4 regions of the Micromonospora sp. LOL_013 genome follow, and region 4 is predicted to be linked to each of the others. Evidence: riboswitches for the same ligand, from Rfam matches in the RefSeq annotation. Region 4 holds a riboswitch; each other region holds the start of a gene.
What was found. A riboswitch is a leader RNA that binds a small molecule or an ion and turns the genes downstream of it on or off. The one in region 4 is predicted to bind cyclic di-AMP.
Positions count from the first base shown of each region.

Region 1: another riboswitch for cyclic di-AMP. It lies ahead of ACFHWS_RS06880 (coiled-coil domain-containing protein); the one in region 4 lies ahead of ACFHWS_RS21915 (NlpC/P60 family protein).
Region 2: another riboswitch for cyclic di-AMP. It lies ahead of ACFHWS_RS01955 (coiled-coil domain-containing protein); the one in region 4 lies ahead of ACFHWS_RS21915 (NlpC/P60 family protein).
Region 3: another riboswitch for cyclic di-AMP. It lies ahead of ACFHWS_RS20070 (NlpC/P60 family protein); the one in region 4 lies ahead of ACFHWS_RS21915 (NlpC/P60 family protein).

Region 1 covers NZ_JBHMIQ010000007.1:73,114-76,977, reverse strand. Annotated here, with positions in the region: gene ACFHWS_RS06885 (glycoside hydrolase family 65 protein) at 1-450, shown strand, start outside; gene ACFHWS_RS06880 (coiled-coil domain-containing protein) at 508-1,524, opposite strand; cyclic di-AMP (ydaO/yuaA leader) riboswitch at 1,527-1,662, opposite strand; gene ACFHWS_RS06875 (potassium channel family protein) at 1,917-2,594, shown strand; gene ACFHWS_RS06870 (cellulose binding domain-containing protein) at 3,099-3,308, shown strand; gene ACFHWS_RS06865 (winged helix-turn-helix domain-containing protein) at 3,357-3,864, shown strand, end outside.
Region 2 covers NZ_JBHMIQ010000002.1:25,514-29,377, forward strand. Annotated here, with positions in the region: gene ACFHWS_RS01955 (coiled-coil domain-containing protein) at 1-1,004, opposite strand, end outside; cyclic di-AMP (ydaO/yuaA leader) riboswitch at 1,009-1,139, opposite strand; gene ACFHWS_RS01960 (cation diffusion facilitator family transporter) at 1,308-2,216, opposite strand; gene ACFHWS_RS01965 (HelD family protein) at 2,262-3,864, opposite strand, start outside.
Region 3 covers NZ_JBHMIQ010000030.1:56,751-60,614, reverse strand. Annotated here, with positions in the region: gene ACFHWS_RS20080 (GOLPH3/VPS74 family protein) at 1-581, opposite strand, end outside; gene ACFHWS_RS20075 (NlpC/P60 family protein) at 773-1,816, shown strand; cyclic di-AMP (ydaO/yuaA leader) riboswitch at 2,074-2,217, shown strand; gene ACFHWS_RS20070 (NlpC/P60 family protein) at 2,316-3,254, shown strand; gene dcd (dCTP deaminase) at 3,415-3,864, opposite strand, start outside.
Region 4 covers NZ_JBHMIQ010000035.1:47,788-51,651, reverse strand. Annotated here, with positions in the region: gene ACFHWS_RS21920 (sigma-70 family RNA polymerase sigma factor) at 1-169, shown strand, start outside; gene ACFHWS_RS21915 (NlpC/P60 family protein) at 290-1,249, opposite strand; cyclic di-AMP (ydaO/yuaA leader) riboswitch at 1,260-1,391, opposite strand; gene ACFHWS_RS21910 (DUF6232 family protein) at 1,865-2,401, shown strand; gene ACFHWS_RS21905 (helix-turn-helix domain-containing protein) at 2,449-3,330, opposite strand; gene ACFHWS_RS21900 (DUF397 domain-containing protein) at 3,579-3,794, shown strand.

The sequences.
Region 1 (3,864 bases), on a different contig from region 4:
ACCGGCCATCTGGAGCTCGCCCACGACTACATGGGTGAGGCCGCGTTGATGGACCTGCACGACATCAACCGCAACACCCGCGACGGCATCCACGTGGCCGCCCTGGCCGGGGCGTGGCTCGCGCTGGTCGCCGGCTTCGGGGGGATGCGTGACCACGGCGGGGAGCTGACCTTCGCTCCCCGGCTGCCGCAGCGGATCAACCGGCTGGAGTTCGCCATGATGTGGCGGGGCCTGCGGCTGCGGGTGGCGGTCCAGCATGACGAGGTGACCTATTCGCTGCGTGACGTCGACCCGAACGCCACCGTTGACCTTACCCATCACGGCGAGCCGATCACGGTGGCTGCGGACAAGCCGGTCACCCGGGCGATCCCGCCGGCCAATCCGGTCGGTCCGCCGCCGCAGCAGCCGACCGGCCGGTCACCGGTACGCCGGTCGGCGCGTACCGACTGACCACCTCCTCGTGCGGTGCCGGGCCGACCCGGCACCGCACGAGGAGAGGAGGTCAGGTCACAGCAGGGACAGATGTACGTGGTTGGTGTGGTCGCTGTTGGGATCGCCGTTGGCGCCGCTGTACGAACTCCAACCGGTGGTCGGTGACCAGAACTGGCGGTACCAGATGACGTAGAGGATGCCGAGCTTGTCGGCGTTGCGGACCAGGAAGGCGGTCAGGTTGTTGCCGTACAGCCGGTCGTCGCCGAAGGCGTCGCCGCCGAACCCCTGCTGCTGGGCGGAGAAGTCGCAGGCCCGCCCCTTGGGGTGCTCGAACGGCCCACCGGGGCGGAAGCAGGAGACGAAGCGGGTGAAGCCGGCCTTTTTCGCTTCGTTCAGCGCGTGCATGGTGCGCGGAGTGATGCAGCCGCTCGTGGTGGGGTCGTCCAGACTGCACGACTGGGACGGCCAGGAACCGTCCGAGTTACGCGGCGCCTGGGCGGCGACCGGCGAGGTGGCCGAGACGAACCCGTTGGTGGCGACCGCGCCGACCAGTTGCAGGGCCTTTTCGGCCTCTTCCTTCTGCCGGGCCATTGCCTCGAGTTGCTGTTCCTCGCGGGCCACTTCGGCGTCGATCGCGGCGACTGCCCGAGCTGCCTGTTCGCGTGCCTCGTTGAGCTCCCGAATCCGCTTGTTGTCGTGCATGGCGATCATGTCCAGGCCTTCGGCGCGTTCCAGCAACTCGTCCGGGTCCGCGCTGTTGAGCAGGACCATCACCGGGGTGATCCGGCCGAGACGGTACGAGTTGGAGGCGACCTGGCCGATCTGTGGGGTCAGCGCGGAAATCCGTTCCTCGACCTTTTCCAACTCGAGGTTGAGCTTCAACTGGCGTTTGCGGGACTCGTCGACCGCCGCCTTGGCTTCGACGAAGCCCCGGCCGGTCGATTCGAGCACTTCGCTGAGCAGTGGCGGGGCGCCTTCGTCATCCGGATCCTGAGCGGCGGCTGGCGACACTACGACGAACCCAGCGAGCAGGGCGGCGACGGCGGCGAGGGCCGCGGCCGTCGGAATCCGCCGGCGGAGGGGTGCGGTCATCCTGTTCCTTTCCTTGGCCGCCGACCGAGTTAGCTGACGGGTTCGGGACGGAACGATCCCTACCGCTGGCGCGGATTCACCCCGGTGGAGACGTGGTTCCCCGGCTCACCCCGGAGGGCGATTGGGCGGCGGTCACCGCCGGCACCGGTGGGCGCCGCCTGGCGAAGACCGCCGGCAAGCTTACCGGATTGGTCACCGGCATCAACACCTCGACAATCCTGACTGAGCTGGAAAAATCCGTTACCAGCCAACGACTTTCGGTGATGTCCACTTTCTGCGTTCGACGGCGTACGACAAGTCGTCAGGGGTCGGTATCGCTGCGCCGAGGTTAGCGGCTGACTACAGTGCGTATGAGGAAAAGCGGGAAAGTCGTAGCGTCGGACGGATCTTCGGTGAGAGATGACGATTCCCCGGTCGGGCCGCCGGACGCCGACAGCGTGGTGGTGATCGGCCTCGGCCGGTTCGGTGGCCAGGTCGCCCAGTCTCTGCTCCGCCTCGGCCACGACGTGCTGGGCATCGACGAGCATCCCAAACGGGTGCATCGCTGGTCCGAGCGGCTGCCGAGGGTGGTCGAGGCGGATTCAACCGATGACCAGGCGTTGCGCCAGTGTGGCGTCGCCGACTACTCCCGCGCGGTGGTCGGCATCGGCTCGGACGTCGAGGCCAGCATCCTCACCGTGGTGGCGCTGACCGAGCTGGATGTCCCGGAGGTCTGGGCGAAGGCGGTCACCGCCAAGCACGGCCGGATCCTCGCCTCGGTCGGCGCGCACCATGTGATCCTTCCGGAGGCGGCGATGGGTGACCGGGTAGCCCGCCTGCTGGCCAGTCGGATGCTCGACTTCATCGAGTTCGACGACGGGTTCGCCATCGCCAAGGTCTGCGCCCCGCCGGACGCCGCCGGCCGGACGTTGGCCGAGTGCCGGCTACGTCAGCGGTACGGCATCACGGTGGTCGGGATCAAGGAGCGGGACCGGCAGCTGAGGTACGCGGGACCTGAGACGTTGATCCCGCCGGATGCGCTGCTGATCGTCGCCGGGGCAACCACGGCGGTTCAGCAGTTCGGCCGGTGAACATGGGCGTGAACGCCTCATCACACCTTCATTTCGTGAGCTGATCAGCCGCCGGACTTTCGCAAACTCGTGACTCAGGCTACAGTCCCTGCATGGGAGCGCTTCCATCGATGGATGTGCCCCCGTTGAAGTAGTCGACGCGTGGCGCGGCGATGGCGACATCACCGTGTCAACCGCACAGCTCCCGAGGCTGGCGGCGGGCCAAGCCCGGACTCCGCCGCCAGCCCGCGCACCACCTGTCGAGAGGAGGTGGAACCAGAGCCACTCGCGTGGCCCGGCTCCCGCGCGTCACGCACGACCCGGACGCCAGACCGCTCGTGCGTGTTCAGCAACTGATGGTGGGGACGGGGGTTGCCCTCCCCGTCCCCACGCTAGTCCTCGATTGTTACGGCGGGGAATCGCCAACAAGTCAGGACCGCGACGCCGATCTGTCCGACAGCGCTGCCCGGCCTGTCGATGCATCGGCAGGCTTCGTTGTGTATTGGGGCCTGGGCAGTGGCTGGGTTGCCGCGCCCGATCTGCGGCGACGGTCGGGCCGGGCCCTTACCGGTCGACCTGGTCCCGCCGGACATCACCGTCACCAACACGCCGTGGAACAGCCGGATCCCGGCCGGCGGCAGCGTACAGCTCGGTTTCGTGGTCAGGCACTCGGCGAGCAACCCGCCGCCGACGGACTTCCTGCTCAACGGCGACCGGTGCGCGTCCTCGGGCTGACCCTCGTCGAAGACGCGCTGGTGACGGCGGCTTGCTAGCCTCGCCCGCATGCGGGTGCTGGTGGTCGAGGACGACCCCGAGGTACGCAGTGCCGTCGTCACCGCGCTGCGCTCCGGCGGATTCGCCGTCGACCAGGCGGCCGACTGGAGCCAGGCCGACCTGAGCATGAGCATCAACGACTACGACTGCCTGGTGCTCGACCGGATCCTTCCGGAAGGCGACTCACTGCACCAGCTCGGCCACCGACGGCGGGCCGGGCTCACCACACCGGCCCTGGTGCTCACCGCGCTGGACAGCGCCGGGGACCGGATCGCCGGGTTTCAGGCCGGCGTCGACGACTACGTGGTGAAGCCCTTCGTCACCGCCGAACTGGTGCTGCGGGTCCGGGCGCTCTGCCGACGCCGTGGCGCCACCACCCCACCGCTGCTGCGGGTGGCGGATCTGGAGGTCGACGCCGCCCGCCGGGAGGTGCGCCGCGCCGGCGTCCTGCTGACGCTCACCCGCAAGGAGTTCGCCGTACTTGAAATGCTGCTGGTCCGGCGCCCGGCGGTGGCCA
Region 2 (3,864 bases), on a different contig from region 4:
TCACCGCCGGTCGCCACTCCACCGAAGCCGTTGGGCTGGGCGGCGAAGTCACACGCCCGGCCCTTGGGGTGCTCGCCGGAGCTGCCGTTGCGGAAGCAGGACACGTAGCGGGTGAAGCCGGCAGCCTTCGCCTGGTTCAGGGCGTGCAGCGTACGGGGCGTGATGCAGCCGGAGGTGGTGGGGTCGTCGACGTTGCACGACTCGGCCGGCCAGGAACCGTTCGCGTTGCGCGGAGCCGGGGTCGCCGACGCGTTGGACGACCCGGATCCCGACGACCCGGATCCCGACGACCCGGAGCCGGAGGAACCGGATCCCGACGACCCGGATCCCGACGACCCGGAGCCGGAGGAACCGCTGGCGGCGGCCGCCCGTTCGGCCTCCTCCGCCGCCTGCTGCCTCGCCTGTTCCTCCGCCTGCTTCTCGGCGGCGACCGCGACGGCCAGTGCCCGCTCCGCCTGGTTCCGGCGCTGGTCCATGATGGTGACCTGCTTCTGCTGCTCCCGGATCTCATGCTCGATCGCGGCCTTGGACCTGGTCACCTGGTCACGGGTACGGTACAGCTCGCGGAGCTGCTTCTCCTCGTTGGCGGTCACCGCGCTCAGCGCCGCCGCCCGGTCGATGAACCCTTCCGGCGAGGTGCTGTTGAGTAGCGCGGAGACCGGGCCGAGCCGGCCGTTGCGGTACGCGCGGTCGACGATGTGCCCGACGTTCCTGTTCCGTTGCTCCAGTTCAGCACCGACCGTGTCGAGCTGCTCGGACAGCTTCTTCTGCCGGTCCTTCGAATGGTTGAGCGCCGCCTTGGCGTCGATCCAGCCCTTCGAGGCCGCATCGAGCTCCTTGCGCAGGCTGTCGGTGCCTCCCTCGTTGTCGACCCGGTCGGGCCGGTTGGCGGGCAGGGCGGCTCCGGCCGGCGAGCCGGTCGGGGTGCCGGTGACGGCCATCAGGGCGGCGGTCAACGCCGCCAATAACGTGAATCGGGTTTTTCTGTGGACTGTGCGCGACACTGTGCATTCCTTCCGTCAGCCGCCGACCGGGTTAGCTGACGGGTTCGGGACGGAAGATCCCTACCGCGTGACGCGGATGCACCCCAGGTACGTGGTTCCCCGGCTCGCCGTACGGCGATTAGGCGACGGCCTCCGCGGGCGCCGGAGGGGCGCCGCCCGAGCGGAGACCGGGGCCGAGACTACCGGCTCCCCGGGTCGTCGTCCCGGTATCGATAGCCATGTTATGTCTGGAAAAATCAGAAATATACGTATATCGTGGCTGTGACCGTCGCGGTAAGGTCACGAAACTTAAGCATCTGCTAATCACCAGTCGGCCGGTCCGCAGGAGTCGGCGGGGGCCAGCGGCTCGATCTGCAGCGTCGCGTGCTCGATACCGAACTCGTCGTGCAGGGCCGTCCGGGCGTCCCGCAGCACCGTGCCGATATCGGCCGACGGGGTCACGGCCAGGTGTGCCGAGGCCACCTCCATGCCCGGGGTGAGCGTCCAGACGTGGAGGTCGTGCACGTCGCAGACGCCCGGCACGATGGCCAGCCGGCGGTGGACCCGGGCGACCTCCACATGCTCCGGCGCCGCCTGCACCAGGATGCGCAGCGCGGCCCGGGCCAGCCGCCAGGTGCGCGGCAGGATGAACACCCCGACACCGACGGCGACCAGCGGGTCGGCGTACCACCAGCCGGTGGTGGCGATCACCGTGGCGGCCACCAGCACCCCCACCGAGCCGAGCAGGTCGCCGAGTACCTCCAGGTAGGCGCCCCGTACGTTGAGGCTCTCCCCGGCCCCCTGGCGCAGCAGGGCGAAGGCGACGATGTTGGCGAGCAGTCCGGCGACCGCCACCATCAGCATCGGGCCGACCGTCACCGGCTCTGGATCGGCGAACCGGCGGGCCGCCTCCACCAGGACGTAGAGCGCGACCCCGGCGAGCAGTACGGCGTTCGCCAGCGCGGCCAGCACCTCGAGGCGGTAGAGGCCGAAGGTTCGCTGCGGCTCCCCGGTCGGTCGCCGAGTCGCGGCTATCGCCGCGAGCGCCATGCCGATGCCGAGCACGTCGGTGAACATGTGCCCGGCGTCGGACAGCAGCGCCAGGGAGCCGGTGGCCAGCGCGGTGACCGCCTCGACGACCATGAAGCCCGCCAGCAGGGCGAAGGCGGCCCAGAGACGCCCGTAGTGTCGCTGGCCGGTGCTCCCGGCGCTGTGATCGTGTCCGACTCCCACGCCTGCCACCCTCCGTTGCCCGGCGTCTCGTCAGTAGACTAATGCTCACATAGCAATATGTGCAGTCGACTCCGGGTCGAGGCCGATGGTGACCAGCCGCTGCGTCGCCCGGGAGAGCGCGACGTAGAGCGTGCGCACCCCGGCCTCGGACTCGGCACGGATCTCCTCGCCGGCCACCAGCACCACCGCGTCGTACTCCATGCCCTTCGCCTGCAGGCTCGACACCACCTGTAGCCGGGAGGTCGTCAGCTCGCCGAGCCAGCCGGCGACCTCGTCCCGCCGGGCCACCGCGGCGATGACGCCGACCGTCCCCTCCACGGCGGCCAGCATCTCGGCGGTCGCGGTACGGACGGCAGCCGGCAGCACCGCCGCAGCTACCCGGTCCCGGCGCGGCGCCACCCCGGTCGATCGGACCGCCGTCGGCAACGGGGCGTCCGGAGCGACCTCGCGGATCACCTCGGCGGCCAGTTCGAAGATCTCCGCCGGGTTGCGGTAGTTCGTGGTCAGCTGGAACTCCCGCTGCGGCCGCCGCCCCAACGCCCGGTCCCGGGCCTGGGCGAGCTCGGCCGGATCTCCGGTCCACGCGGTCTGCGCCGGATCTCCGACCACTGTCCAGGAGGCGAGCCGGCCCCGGCGCCCGATCATCCGCCACTGCATCGGCGACACGTCCTGTGCCTCGTCGACCACCACGTGGGCGTACTCCCGGTAGTCGGCCGGCCGCTCCCGGGCGGCGGCACGGGCCGCCCGGTCCCGGTCGGCGAAGGTCGTCACCTCACGCACCCCGCCGGCCATCTGGAACGGATCCCGGTGCCGGCGGCGGGGCTGGGGTGGCCGGCCGAGCAGTTCGTCCAACTCGTCCAGCAGCGCCACGTCCGCGATCGTCAGCCCGTTGTCCGCCAGGTCACCGAACGAATCGGCCAGCACCGTGATCTCGGCCGGGTCGAGCACTCCCCGCGCGTACCGACGCAGCCGGTCCGGCCGAGCCAGCCAGCCCAGCACGTGTCGCGGCAGCAGCCGGGGCCACCAGGCCCGCAGGAAGTCCCGAAAATCGTCCCGGTCCGACAACTCGTCCTCGAACTCGGCCTGGCCGGGCAGCCGGGCCGGGGCCACCAACTGCCGGGCCTGCGCCCACAACGCCTCGAACAACCCGTCGATACCGGCCCGCCGGACCTCGTTGCGCCGTGCGCCCCGGGGCAGCGCGCGGGCTCGGATGCCGTCCAGCTCCGGGCCGCGCAGCCGCAGCAACTGCCCCCGGTAGAGCAGGCGTAGCTCGGTCGGCCCGTCCGGTACCGCGTCACGTACCGCCCGTTCCAGTACCCGCCGCATCCGTAGTGACCCCTTCAGCACGGCGACCGCCGCTGGATCCGTCCGGGTCGCCGACACTCCCGGTGGCAGCGACCCCAACGACCTCAGGGTGGCGCTCTCCTCGCCCAGGGCCGGCAGCACCGCGGCGATGTACTCGACGAAGACACCGGTCGGGCCGACGACCAGGATGCCGCCGCCAGCGAACCGGCTCCGGTCCGAATAGAGCAGGTACGCCGCCCGGTGCAGCGCGACCGCGGTCTTGCCGGTGCCAGGGCCGCCCGAGACGATCGTCACCCCGGTGGCGGGCGACCGGATCGCCTGGTCCTGCTCCTGCTGGATGGTG
Region 3 (3,864 bases), on a different contig from region 4:
GGCCGGCGCCGCGCGTCCGAAAGCCGTGCAGCACCGACGTCCGGCACGTCGAGTGCGTTCAGCAGGCAGGCCAACGCGGCGGTACGCGGTCCGACCGGTCCGGCGCCGCGCTCGGCGGCGGCCAACCGTCGCCGGGTCTCCGTCTCAGCGGGCGGTTCGACGCCGTCCGGCGGAGCGAACCTGGTCCGGGGCAGGACCCAGAGCACCCGGTCCCGTTCCCGGCGGAGCACCCCCGAGGCGACCAGCCCGTCGAGTACCTCCTCGACCACACCGTGGGACAGCTCGACCACCCAGTCGCGGGTTGCGCGGCCAGGCTCGGCCTGGATCCTGATCCGTACCTGGTCGAGGAACTCCCGGCCGTGGCCTCGACCCGGGGCTTCGCCGGGCGCGTACCTGCCGGCGGGATCGTCGCCGGCCAGCACCCGGCCGTCTGCGTCAATCGAGATCTGCCCGCCGACGGCGAGGTCGCACAACACCGCCCCGGCGACGGCATAGTCGAGCTCCGGGGATGCGACGGACGCGGCCCCGGAACCGTCATAGCTGAGCAGGACGAGCTCCTCCGCGAGGCTGAGCGACTCCATGTCATCACGCTAACCGCCCAGACCGGTGACTGCAGGAGAAGCGGTAGCTGCGGGGGAAGCGGAGGCGGCAGGCGGTCTTGAACGAACACCGCGCTTTCCAATAAGGTGATGCACCGACCGCTGCGGATGTCGGCCTCCGTACCCCCGCCCGTGAGGCCCCAGCGATCGAACCATTGAAGGAGTCGCTGCCAATGGCACGTGCGCTCGCGAATTCGCACATCCATCGTCACAGTGGGTCCCGGTATCGACGCGGAGAGCATTGGCGTGTACGGGTTCCTCAACGTATCGCAATTGCGCTGTTGCTTGCCGCAACTGCGCTGGTCTTCCCGGCTGGACCGGCCCACGCCGAGCCGACGCTGGCTGAGATCGAAGCCGAGTTGGACGCCCAGTGGCTGAAACTGGAACCGGTCATCGAGCAGTACAACAAGGTGCACAGCGAGCTCAAGGCCAACGAGAAGAAAGCGGCCGCGCTCGACGAGAAGATCCGCCCCCTGTCCCTGCAGGCCAACTTGGCGGCGGACGAGATCGGCGAGGTTGCCAACCGCTACTACCGGACCGGGCCGTCGAGCGAACTGAACGCCCTGCTCCGGACCGGATCGCCGACCAGCCTGGCGGATCAGCTCGTGGTGCTGGACCGAATCTCCAAGCGTCGGCAGGAAAAGATCACCGCTGTTTTGGAGACCCGGGACCGCTATCTCGCCGAACGGCAGACGCTGGACGAGTTGATCACGAAGCAGCAGGCACAGGACAAGACGCTCGCCGAGCAGCGCAAAACCATCAACGCCGAGATCAAACGCCTGGAACGGGCGCGCAACGCCGCGTACCAGTCCACCGGCTACACCGGCGGATCCGGTGCCTCCGGCCCGTGCCCGGCGGTGTCGGTCGGCGGAGCCGCCGGAACCGCGGTCCGCACCGCCTGCGCACAGCTCGGTAAGCCGTACGTCTGGGGTGCCACCGGGCCGAACGCCTTCGACTGTTCCGGCCTGACCCAGTACGCCTGGGCAAGTGCCGGTGTCAGCCTCACGCATTACACCGGAACTCAGTGGAATCAGGGCAGTTCGGTCAGCCGTGCCAACGCCAAACCCGGGGATCTCGTATTCTTCTTCAGTGATCTGCATCACGTGGGGATCTACATCGGTAATGGCCTGATGGTGCACGCTCCCCGCGCGGGTCAACCCGTGCAGATGGAGAACATCGACAACATGCCGCTCGCCGGATTCAAGCGGGTCGGCTGATCGTGGCAGGTCAGCCAGCCTGCTGAGGCAATCTGAGTGGCGCGCGTTGGCTGGCCGAACGTACGGGCGGACCGGTATGAACGGGCCGGTCCGCCCGGGAAAATTCGAACGCTTGAGCGATGGCAGCCTATGTACGATACGCAATCGTCTGTGTACTCAATGAGATAGTCCATGTTCTCGCTTGCGTAGCGAGAACGCCGCTCTCTACTCTTGGGGATCGTCGAGTCGGGAGGACGTCAACCAACCGGGTTGACCTCGGCCTGACACCGCCTAATCGCCGTCTGACGGCGAGCCGGGGACCCACGGCACTTCCGGGGTGAATCCGCAGGCCACCTGCGGTAGGGCGTCTCCTTTCCGCCCGAACCCGGCAGCTAACCCGGTAGGCGGTCTGGGGAGAAGGAGTCCGGTGGCTACGAGCGCCCCTCGGCGATACCTCCGGTGGTCCAGCCGCGACCATCGGCGAAAATCGCCGCACGACCCTAGCCGAGTACTCTCCGCGTTGGTCGCCGCCACCACCGGCGTCGGTCTGCTGCTGGTAGCAGCGCCGGCGCAGGCGCAGCCCACCGTCGCCGAGATCGAGTCGCAGATCGACGAGGTCTGGGCCGAGCTCGAACCAACGATCGAACGGCACAATGCCGTACGGCAGGACCTTGCCGCCAAGAAGAAGAAGGCGGACGAACTACAGAAGAAGATCAAGCCACTGCAGATCCAGATCGACCTGGCGATGGACCGGGTCAGCGAGTTCGCCGCCCGGTCGTACAAGGGTGGTAGTCCGTCGGTCTTCAACGCGATCCTGACCAATGGCAAGCCGACCCACCTCGCCGACCAGCTCGAGCTGCTGGACCAGTTCGCCCGGCGGCAGGCCCGCGACGTGCAGGCCGTCGTCGACCTCAGGAACGAGTACGCCGCGAAGAAGGCCCCGCTCGACGATTTGATCGTCGAGCTGACCAGCACCGAGGCTCAGCTGGCGGCGAAGGCCAAGGAGATCGACGCCGAGGTTGACCGGTTGCAGGACCTGCGCCTGGAGGCGTACGGCTCGACCAACACCCTCGGCTCGCTGCGTCCCGCGCCCTGCCCGGCGACTTACCCCGGCGGTGCGGCCGGCAAGGCGGTCACCTTCGCCTGTGCGCAGATCGGCAAGCCGTACGTCTGGGGTTCAGCGGGACCGGGCAGCTACGACTGTTCGGGTCTCACCCTGGCCGCTTGGGCGCAGGCCGGCGTCGCGCTGCCGCACAACGCCGCCCGGCAGCGCCAGGTGACCGCCAACGTCAGCCGGGACGAGTTGCGCCCCGGCGACCTCATCTTCTACTACAGCGGGCTCTCCCACGTCGGCATGTACGTGGGTAACGGCTGGATCGTGCACGCCCCCCAGGCGGGCGAACCTGTGCAGATGCGCAAGATCGGTTCGAGTGTGCACAGTTACGGCAGGCCCGGCTAGACCTCACTCCTCCCCATGGCCTGGCGCGTGCCGCTGATCCCCCCGTCAAGCGGCAGCACCGGCCACCGGAAAGGCGCCCTCCCATGTCTCCCCCCGGCTTGGGAGGGCGCCTTTCGCCTCCCCACCGCGGGCGCGCCGGCGCTGCGACAGCCCAGCCGGTTCAGCTGGTCGGCCAGGTGCGCCACCGCTGCCAGGACCGGCTCGGAGTGGGTCCACGCTGTCCCTGGTACCGGGATCCGTAGACCGCCGACCCGTACGGATGCTCGGACGTCGACGAGAGCCGGAAGATGCACAGCTGGCCGATTCTCATCCCGGGCCAGAGCTTGATCGGCAGGTTGGCCACGTTGGACAACTCCAACGTCACGTGGCCGGAGAAGCCGGGGTCGATGAAGCCGGCGGTGGAGTGGGTCAGCAGGCCCAGCCGACCCAGGCTCGACTTGCCCTCCAGCCGGGCGGCCAGGCCGTCGCCGAGCGAGACGACCTCGAGCGTGGAGGCGAGGACGAACTCACCGGGGTGCAGTACGAACGGGTCGCCGCTGGGCACCTCGACCTGGGACGTCAGATCGTCCTGCCGAGTCGCCGGGTCGATGTGGGTGTACAGGTGGTTGTT
Region 4 (3,864 bases):
CGCCGGCATCATGCGGGCCCGGTACGGCTTGGAGGACGGGCGGGAGCACTCGCTGACCGAGGTCGCTTCGCGCTTCTCACTGTCCCGGGAGCGCATCCGTCAGCTGGAGATCCAGGCGCTGGGCCGGCTGCGGGAGCTGGCCCGGGCGGAAGGGCTGCAGGCGGCCTGACGAATCGGCTGCAGGCGACCTGATCCGCCGATGAACTGACAACCCACCGACGAACTGCCGACGGCCCGGCATCCGCCTTGCGGATGCCGGGCCGTCGGCAGTGTCGCGCGAGCGACCGGGTCAGCGGACCCGGCCGTAGCCGTACGGCGGCATCATGTCCACGCTGGCCAGCTCGACGGTACGGCCGAAGGTGGGTGCGTGGATCACCTGGCCGCCGCCCACGTACAGGCCGACGTGGGCGAGACCGTTGTAGAACACCAGGTCACCGGGCTGCAGTGCGCCACGGTCGATCTTCGCGACCACGTCCCACTGCATCGCCGCGTTGTGCGGCAGGCTCTTGCCGGCGGTACGCCACGCGGCAAGCGTCAGGCCCGAGCAGTCGTAACCGTTCGGGCCGCTGGCAGCCCAGACGTACGGCTTGCCGATGGCTCCGTACGCGAACTCGACGACCGAGCCGGCGGCACCGGACACCGACGGGACGGTTCCGGTGTACGACGAGCCGGTCTCGCTCGCGGCACCGTAGGCCCGTTCCCGCTTGTCCATCAGCTCGTCGATGTCCGCTTCGATGCTCTTCTTGCGGTCGGCGAGCTCCTTGACCTGGGCGTCCTGCTTCTTCAGTGCCGCCTGCAGCTTCTCCTGCTCGGCCAGGTAGGTCAGTTGGGTGCTGGTGAACTCGCTGAGCCGCTGCTGCCGGTCCCGGGCCAGGTGGTCCAGGGTGCCGAGCCGGTGGATAAAGCTGCCGGAGGTGCCGTCGAGCAGGGCGCTCGCGGTGCTCAACCCGCCGGTCTTGTACGCGTTGACCGCGATCTGACCGACCTCGGTCTGCGCTGCCGCGAGTTCGGCCTGCAGCGGGCCGAGCTTGGCGTCGATCTCCTCGGCCGCCGCCCGGGTGGCCTTGGCCTCCTCCCTGAGCCGGTTGTACGACTCGACGACCTTGGCCAGCTCTTCGGATTCCTCGTCGATCTGCTGCGTGAGTTCGCTGACCGTCGGCTGGGCGGTCGCGGCGGTCGCCGGTACCACCAGGCCGAGGCTTACGCCGGCCAGCATCAGGGTGCGCAGCAGAATCCGCGCTGTTGACAAGAACGCAGAACCCTTCTTCCTCGCCGCCTACCGGGTTAGCTGACGGATTCGGGCGGGAAGTTCGCCCTACCGCGGTGAACCGCGGATTCACCCCAGTTGCCGATGGGTCCCCGGATCGCAACCGTGAGATCACTGTTTGTAACGTCAGATAATCTCAGGACGGCGATTCGGCGGCACTGGACCGGCGTCACCGCTTCCCGGCGACTGGTGACCGGACCAGCTGGTCCAACTTAGCCGCAAGGTTGCGACGCGGAAAGTGCTGCGATCGTGATCCGTGGCATGGAACTGGCCGGAGCCCGTTGACAGTTACTGGATGTGACGGTTGGCTGCTCTGGGCAACATTCCTGTTGTCTTCGCGTGACCGGTTGACTCCGGCGCGTCGTCATTGGACAGCGTCTGATCAATTGCGAATAATGCGTCATTAGTCGGTCTGTGCGGTTGTCGTCAGTAAGCTATCCGGATGAATAGCCGCAAAAGGTCTGATTCGCCATCCAGGACGCGGCCTGCCGTACGTCATTCTGCTAGGTGGCAGAATGACCACCTTCCATCGAGTAGCTAGCTGTTTGCACAATGGACCCGCAAGGTCAGCGCCGCACGAGCCCTTCGGAGGCAGCTATGCGTGCTACTCGCCAGACCCCACCCCGACGCGGTTCCCCGGTGCCCGCCCAGTCCGGCTCCAGTGTCGGACGGACCTTCTACCGGCAGCCCGGCATCTGCGTGACCGGTGAATGGTTCGTCGTGGCCGGCCGGCGTTTCGCCGTCCGCGACCTCACCGAACTCCGGACCGCGCGAGGCGCCCGCGACCGGCTCACCGGCCGGGTGATCGCGGTGACCGCCCTGACCCTGGCGGCGGTCGCGGTGACCGTCGGCTACACCCGCGGGTTGGACGAGGTCAGCGCGGGTGTCTACCTCGCCATGCTGGCGGCTGCGTTCGTGCCGGTGGCGGTCGCCTGGCTCGGCGACCGGTTGCGGCCGCGGGCGTACGAACTATGGGGCCGTCACCAGGGACTGCTGTTGCTGCTGTTCAGCACCGACGACGAACGCCAGTACGGCCAGGTGAGCCGGGCGTTGATGCGGGCTCGGGAGATCTCCCGGCTGGCCGGTCTGTCCGAGCCGGTCACCATCGAGCCGTGGGTGCCCGACCAGCGGTGAGCGGGCCCGGCCGCCGTCGCGGTCGTCGGCGGGCTGGTCGACGTCGATCAGCCCGCGTCCGGCCCGTCCAGCCGCCGGGCGAGGTCGTGCAGCATCGCCACCGAGTCGGCTGGCGACAGGGATTCCGCCCGTAGTCGGTCGAAGACATGCTGGTACGGCCGGACCTCGTCGGCCCGGTCGATGACCTCCTCGACCAGAGCGCTCTCCACGTACACCACGTCAGCGTCGGCCTGGTCGGCGAAGTGCAGGATGACGAACGGCCCGAGCACCGTGTTGCTTCCGGCGGCGAACGGCAGCACCCGGACCGTGACATGAGGCGCCGCTGACATCTTCGCCACATGCTGGAGCTGCTCGCGCAGCACCCGCGGGCCGCCGGTCATCCGGCGCAGCGCAGCCTCGTCGATGATCACCTCGATCTGCGGCGGATCGGCGCCGAAGAGCACCTCGTGCTGGCGGGCCAGCCGGATCTGCACCCGCCCTTCGATCTCGGCCGCCGGTACATGGTGCGGGCCGTCGGCCGGGATCACCGCGCGGGCGTACTCCTCGGTCTGCAGCAGGCCGGGGAAGCTGATTGGCTGAAAGTACCGCAGTGCCGACGCTTCCGCCTCCAGCCCGATGTAGGCCGCGTAGGCGGCCGGCACCCGATCCTTGTAGCCGCTCCACCAGGCGCGCCGTCGTGCCGCCCGGGCCAGCTCGACGAGCTCCTGCACCTGCTGCTGGTCGCGTACGCCGTACAGGTCCAGCAAAGCCTTGACGTCGTTGGTCGAGATGCTGACCGAACCCGACTCGATCCGGATCAGCTTCGACAGCGACCAGTCCATTTGAGCGGCGACGTAGTCCTGGGTCAGCGCGGCGGCATCGCGTGCCCGGCGTAGCGCCGCACGCAGCCGGCGACGCCCGATGGTCGGGCCCTGGTGTCGGGCAGGCATGGGAACGCTCCGGGGGGGGGTGCCTTGCAGAGTGCCACCTGGCTGGTTGCCACCCTGTTGCACGCTACACCGCCGCCGTCAGGTCTGCTAAGGACGGCCGGCCCTCCGCATGGTCCGAACGGCGGTTTCACCGGGTTTTCGCGGTGTCGCCCAGTCGCGTCGGCAAGATCGGGGACTGATACAGTCCGCCCGATTGCCTGCGTGCTCTGATGGCAAATTTACCGATTTATCCTTATTAAGGAGTCTAGGTGACTGTGATCAGCACTGCCGGTCCGGCGTGGCGTAAGAGCCGCCGCTGCGAGGCGACGACCTGCGTCGAGGTAGCCGAGATCGGCTCGGCGGTCGGGGTGCGCAACTCCACCGACCCCGGAGTGCACCTGGAATTCTCGGCAGCAGCCTGGTCGGCATTCGTCGCCGGGCTGTCCGGTGCGCCGACCAGCTCCGGCGGCCACACGATGGGTTGATCCGACGCCGCACGAGGCTCGGCTCCCCGGCCGCCGACAACGTCGGCCGTACGCCCCGGCCGGGTCGGCC